Regions from separate parts of the Photobacterium sp. GB-72 genome, predicted to be linked through region 2. Evidence: riboswitches for the same ligand, from Rfam matches in the RefSeq annotation. Region 2 holds a riboswitch; the other holds the start of a gene.

Region 1 (3,562 bases), on a different contig from region 2:
CTAAATCGTACGTTTTGAGCCAATTATTCAATGTTTGATGATTTTTTAAACCTAATGATTTAGCAGCCTTAGATTTGTTTCCACTGGCAAAATCCATGGCAGAGATAATCGCATCTTTTTTAATATTATCAATATATTGCTGCAAATCGCCCGGAATAAGGAACTTATCTTCAGCGGACGGTGTATTATCTAAGCTTAATGTGGCTTTTTCGATATCCGCTCGGCTTAGCTCTTTATTTTCAGACCACAGCGTAGCACGGTTTAACGTATTCCAAAGCTCACGAATATTACCCGGCCAGTGATGTGAAACGGTAAAATTTATTGCAGCATCGGAAATGTTTTTACTTTCAAACAGCGGATGCTTTTCCATCTGTTGATTGATGTCTGCCATGAACGTGGTAATGATGTCGGGAATATCTTCAGCGCGCTGCCTTAATGGCGGTAATGTGATAACGCCAACAGCGAGGCGATAAAATAAATCTTCACGAAACGTTTCATCAGACACCATACGAAATAAATCACGATGCGTCGCTGCGATTATCCGTACATCGATGGTGCGGGTAACGGTATCACCCACACGCGTGATCTCTTGTTGTTGTAACGCTCGTAATAGTTTGACTTGCACCACTAAAGGAAGCTCACCGACTTCATCTAAAAACAGTGTGCCGCCGTTTGCTTGCTCAAACAGTCCTTCATGATCACGCTCAGCTCCCGTGAAGGCTCCCTTTCTGTGACCAAATAAAATTGAATCGACGAGGTTTTCAGGTAGCGCACCGCAGTTGACGGCTTTAAATGGCTTTTGCTGTCGGAGGCTGGCTTGATGAATAGACTTTGCAAGTACCTCTTTACCCGTTCCGCTTTCACCTAATAATAATGCTGGTAGATCCGAATACGCTAAACGTTGCGCTTTTTTGACGGTTTCTTGCATTACTGCGGAGTTGGCGGTTATTGAGCTAAAAGCACCTTCATTTTTGGGGTGTTTAGAGACCAGTTGTGAAATCGCAGTAGATGAAGATTTCGCATACTCAGAGGCAAAATCTACCGGGATATCGACATTATTGATTTCCCCTTGTGGCGATGTTTGAACGAACTGACATTTAGCATTACCCTTGCCCAGCAGCACTGATACAACAGTCATGGCTGGGGTACCTGATGTCAGATTGATATACACCTGAGTCGCATCTGAGGAAACGTCACTCAATTGCTTTTGCATGACTTTCGTTATTGATAAATAATCAATCGGTGAAGTTAATCTGACACGTTTTATCTCTACTGATGTTTTAGAACGCCCAGCACATGCTAACTTTCTTTTTAACCAGTCCTTGTAGTCAAACCATTCGTCATCCCATGTACTCGCAAGAATAACGACACTATCAAGCATCGGCCCTCTAAGAGCGAGGGTTGCAATGGAAGCTGGTTTATCTAGCTTCATTTGATCTAAATCTGTTCTACCAAGCCAGCTAAGCAGAGTTGCCATTTTAACGTCCGTGATTTTAGTTTTGTTTATTTTAATCAATCTGATGCGGTAAAGGTGTGAGGTAATCTACAGTGTCTTAACCGAGCAGTTGCATAATACATAATATGTCAATGAAACTAATATTGTTTTTATTGCTCGGGTTCTTTGTCGGGGAATGATTATTTCACCTGACCATTACATCTTTGGTTTTTATCTAACATGAATGCTGATGTAACCCCTTATTTTATAAGTACGTGACAACAAAACGTTTATCTATTAGGATTTGAGAGTTAGTCGGGGGGCATTACGCTGAGATCACAATTTAAGTGGGACCCGTTGAACCTGAACCAGTTAACACTGGCGGAGGGAACTAAATAAACAATATCCGTATTGTTTAGCCAAGTTATCACTGGATCTCATCACTTCACATCAACCGATCCTTTCAGACTTGGCACCGGTTCCTAACGCGTAATTAGGAATCTGTTATGTCATCACACACCAATAATACATCCCATGTTACAACGCCTATCGTTTTAACTATTGCTGGCTCTGACAGTAGTGGTGGCGCGGGTATTCAAGCCGATATCAAAGCTATTTCAGCAACTGGTGGCTATGCTTGTTCGGTGATCACTGCAATTACGGCGCAAAACACCCAAGGTGTTAGTGGTATTCTTCCTATTCCTCTTGTGATGATAGAACAACAGTTAGATGCTGTTTTTACCGATCTCAACATTCAGGCCGTTAAAATAGGCATGCTTGCCGATAGTGACATCATCACGCTGGTTGCGAACAAAATAAAAGAGTACAAGCCACGCTATCTTGTGATTGATCCCGTTATGGTTGCCACCAGTGGTGACTTATTATTACAACAGTCAGCCATTAGTACATTAAAGCAAAAACTACTTCCATTAGCTGATCTCATCACGCCTAATTTAACTGAAGCCGCTGCGCTGACAAACAGCGAGATCCCACACAATCATACGGATATGTTGGGATTAGTCAGCAAACTGCGTGACATACAAACAAAAGCCATACTGCTTAAAGGTGGGCACCTAGAAAGTGATTCAGAAAGTAATGATTTATTAATATTAAGTGACGATATTATCGAGCTAAAAACAAAACGTATTGATACCCACAATACCCATGGTACTGGCTGTACCCTCTCTTCAGCTATTGCTTCTTACCTTGCTCAAGGTTATTCGATCGAACAAGCAACACAACGTGGCAAAGAATATATTACCTCTGCCATTTCAGCGGCTGATCAGCTCAATATCGGTAGTGGTCATGGTCCTGTTAATCATTTTTTTACACAGGATCAAAATAGCTAACAAGACATGAAACATCACGCAACATGATATAAAAAAGCGGTGATTTAACTCACCGCTTTGATTTATATAGTAAATATTATGTGATTACAGTTTTGTCCAAGCATCTTGCCAATAAGCACTGCTTGCTGGGGCATAAGAAGCACTTGAGCACCAACCTGAATTAGGCCACGGTTTACATTGGTATAACTGCTCATCGCTAGCACGAACAATATCCCCTTGTTGGTAAACTGTGCCCGCTTGATACGTTGGATATTCTCCCGGCGCAGGTGGCGTCACTTCTGGTTTGACTGAGGTACAACCTTCGGTTGCAATTTGTTTCCAAACACCCCACTCACCCGTTGTTCCCGGCTCTTCACCTTTTGTCCACCAACCTGCTAGCCATACCACACCGTTGTGGCTGACTTCATCTCCTGCAACATAAATACTTTGTGCACTCCATGTGTTTTCGCACACTGCGCTACCTTCAACCGTCACAACACGTTGCGCTTCTGTGGTTTGTTGTGCGCTGTCAGTAATACGGTAATTCAAAGTGTAGTTACCAGCTAGGCTCGTATTGACTTCACCTTTGATAATAATATTGGCCGTTATGTCGCCATCTTCTGCATCTTTTGCGGTAATACCTGTTTTTGCATCAAAGGTATCACCGAGTTGAATAGTCGTATCGCTAATCCCTTCTAACACAGGTTTTGCACTAAACACTTCAACTTTACGCGCAACAACAGATTCACTTAAAGCACTGTCATAAGCTTTGTAAGTTAGCGTGTAATGACCCACTTTA
Region 2 (3,562 bases):
TGCACGCCACTCAACCAAACGTAATCGCGATAGATGCGTCATCCCTAAACTGCGACATAACGGATTATATTGCTGCGCGAGGTGGAGCATTGGTTGACTTAATGTTTTGATTACATAGGGCAGTGCCATTAGGGCATTAACACAGACCACAACCCAAAACGCAGCACTGTAAGCATCAGTATATTGGCGCAGTAAAAGAAAAATACCAGTACTTAACACTAACCCAGGTGTCACTAAAATCACTGTGCCGATCATTTCAATCCCGTCAGCAGCCAGTTTTTTACGTGCTAAGCGTAAGCTACGACTCGTGATGAGGATCATGACGCCAAGACAAAATGCTAATAAGCAGGAAAATAGTGCGATATGGAGTGAGTTAGTGATTGCTGACCATAACTGCTTTTGTTCTAAGATATTAAATAATTGATGGTTAATACCCGATACAAAGACGGCTATGATCGGTGGTATAACAAACATTAACGCACAAATGATCCAGAATACATCCCAACATTTAGCGCGCCATGTATCGTTATAATTCACTACATTTTTGCTGATAGAGCCGTTGAGGGTGGAAAGCGGTTTAGCAAAACGTTGGGTAAAAAGTACTAATGAGCAGCAAAGTAGCATTTGCCATAAGGCTAAAATAGCCCCTGTCGCTAAATCAAAGTCATAACGCAACGCTTGATAAATGGCGAGCTCGATAGTGGTTGATTTAGGGCCACCGCCAAGCGACATGATCACGGCAAAGCTGGTAAAGCACAACATAAAGACTAAACCCGCGATATGCGGCAGTTGTTGGCGTAGTCGAGGCCATGCAATTAAGCGAAATTTACTCCAGCCAGTAATACCTAAATGCGCTGCAAGCTGATGTTGCTCTGCGGGGATACCATCGAGACTTTGCAGTAGAAAACGCACGGTCAGTGGCAGGTTTAAAAATACGTGAGCCAGTAAAATCCCGCTTAAACCGTAAATGTTTAATGGCGGTAAGCCTAGTATTTCTAGGTTATGGCTGATCAATCCACTTTTGCCATAAATCGATAATAACCCAAAAACAGCAACCAATACGGGCATCACGAGCGTCATCGCAAATAAACGTAATAGCAGAGCTTTTCCTACAAACTGCCGTCGTGAGAGTGCATAAGCAATCGGAATCGCTGGGATGATGCTAAATAGAGTCGACAAGATGGCTTGATAGAAGCTAAATCCTGTTACATGTCGCAGATAAGGATCATGCCATAGTGTTGATAGTTGCCAGTCGTTAGCTTGGCTGATTAAGGCGGTGAGCGCGGCAACAACAACAAGAGTGATCAGCCCGGCACTGATAATGCCGGGCAATAAGGTAATGCGTTTGTTCAAAGTCTTAAACCATTACTGAGTGAGGGCTTGCTGCCACTCTCGGATCCAGGCTTTGCGATGTGTTGCCACTTCGTCGGCACTAAATTCAAGTGCTTTGCTTGGTACGGTGAGTTCATCAAAACCTTTCGGTAGGCTTTGCTTTGTTACTGGATACATCCAGTTGTGGGTAGCAATTTGTGACTGAAAAGCATCACTTACAATAAATTGCATAAATTGATCGGCAAGTTTTGGATGTGGGCTATTTTTCATCTTCGCTGCCACTTCAACTTGCATATAATGGCCTTCTTTAAAGTTAGCCGCTTTGTACTGGTGCTTGTCTTCAGCAATGATGTGATAAGCTGGTGATGTGGTGTATGAAAGCACCATATCTGATTCGCCTTTTAAGAACATGTTATAGGCTTCAGACCAACCCTTAGTGACGGTCACGGTGTGTTTCGCTAGTTGCTGCCACATTTCAGGGGCTTTATCACCGTAGACCGATTTGATCCATAACATTAGACCTTGGCCAGGGGTTGAAGTACGAGGATCTTGATAGATAACGCTGATATTTTGATCTTTGATCAGAGCATCTAAACTCGCTGGTGGGTTTTTCAGTTTATCGCTGTCATACACAAAGGCAAAATAGCCGTAATCATAAGGGATGAAAGTATCATCACTCCAACCTTTAGGAAGCGTGAGCTTACTGGTATCAACATCACTTTTTGCTAATAGGCCGGTATTTTTCGCTTCTGTCATTAGGTTGTTATCTAGCCCTAATAACACATCTGCTTTACTGTTTTTCCCTTCAAGACGAACGCGATTTAAAATCGATACGCCATCTTCTAAAGAAACAAAATTGACCGTACAACCATTACATTGTTTTTCAAACGCTTTCTTTACTACAGGACCAGGACCCCAGTCGGAAGCAAAGGAGCTGTAGGTATAAACATTAAGAGTATTGTCTGAGGCGAAAGCTGAGCTTGCAACTAATGACAGAGAGATTAGGGGAAGAAGAGTGTTTATTTTTTTCACTATGCGCTCCGAGATGTCCTGCATCCTTGGGACAAAAATTGAAAGAGAGAGCGGCACAGGTTTGAGTGCTGTTGCATCATGCAATGGTCAGCGAGCTCGAAAGCATGTTCGAGCATCTCAATTCCTACGCCAGCATTACCTGGTTCAGGTTCAATGGGTCCTGCTATAAAGCACGTATGCCTAACAATCTCAGCCAAATGGCTCCCCAATGAGAACAAACTATTGTACCTGCAACTGTATCGAAGTTATAGCTTCTGATTAAGTTGCCAATTATAGATGTAATGGATCTGAGTGAATTGTAGGTTAGGCGTAATACGATAATGATTAAGGTGTTGTTGTAACTCAGTTAACGATCCAAAATCAGTTTGATACCAATCATAGATAGATGACAGTGTGATGCCATTTTTTGTTATTTTTATTGCTTTTTCACTATTAATAAAACGTGTTGCAGCTTGATCTAACTGGGAGTCTAATCGATCGCTATTAAACGCTTTAGGCAGTAAATCAGGACAACCAAGACTGGCACAGTTGACTGCGTAGTGGATCCTAGGATCTTGCCAGATAGGGCGTAAGATCCGATGTTCAATATCGTTTAAAGTTAGCTTTTTATTATTAATGGTAATAATGGTTTGATCCCATGGTCCAAAGCTAAATAAACCTCCCAATTTAGTGATTGATTTTACAGGGTAATTATCAATAATTAATTGAACGGTTAGGGCGTTATATAAATTAACCCAATAGGCAAATTGAACATCACGATTATAACGGTGAGGATTTTGGGCACTGAGTCGCTTAATATAAGTTGCTAGCTTTTGTTTATCTGCACTTGATACTTGGTTATAACGAAATAAGGTTTGATCCGGTTGAATGACAAGATATTTATCGAGTAGTTGCTGCCAATCTTGATGACTGATCTTGTTTGTGTTTTTAGGATCATGAGGTTGCCAATATGACCAGAGTTCGGATTTTGGCGCAGCAAAGATCGGCAGAGTGAATAACAGCAGCCAAGTGGCAATAACAATACGCATATTTTTCCTATTAATATAATAAGTAACAATATTGATTAAGACCGTAATAAGTATTGGCTAATTTCATTATCTTTTTGATATTTTAAATAAAAACGCCCTGTTTATATTAAACAGGGCGTCCGATTTCAGATGATGTACGATTACGCTAAGAAGCGAGGAATACGGTTTTC

What was found. A riboswitch is a leader RNA that binds a small molecule or an ion and turns the genes downstream of it on or off. The one in region 2 is predicted to bind thiamine pyrophosphate.
Region 1: linked by a shared signal. The riboswitch ahead of thiD (bifunctional hydroxymethylpyrimidine kinase/phosphomethylpyrimidine kinase) and the one ahead of thiB (thiamine ABC transporter substrate binding subunit) in region 2 are both predicted to bind thiamine pyrophosphate.

What each region holds. Positions count from the first base shown of each region.
Region 1 covers NZ_PYNV01000001.1:123,446-127,007, forward strand. The annotation lists gene C9J40_RS00580 (sigma-54-dependent Fis family transcriptional regulator) at 1-1,477, opposite strand, end outside; TPP riboswitch at 1,742-1,842, shown strand; gene thiD (bifunctional hydroxymethylpyrimidine kinase/phosphomethylpyrimidine kinase) at 1,942-2,784, shown strand; gene C9J40_RS00590 (M66 family metalloprotease) at 2,869-3,562, opposite strand, start outside.
Region 2 covers NZ_PYNV01000016.1:70,836-74,397, reverse strand. The annotation lists gene thiP (thiamine/thiamine pyrophosphate ABC transporter permease ThiP) at 1-1,353, opposite strand, end outside; gene thiB (thiamine ABC transporter substrate binding subunit) at 1,366-2,355, opposite strand; TPP riboswitch at 2,469-2,582, opposite strand; gene C9J40_RS16695 (DUF547 domain-containing protein) at 2,610-3,392, opposite strand; gene leuD (3-isopropylmalate dehydratase small subunit) at 3,533-3,562, opposite strand, start outside.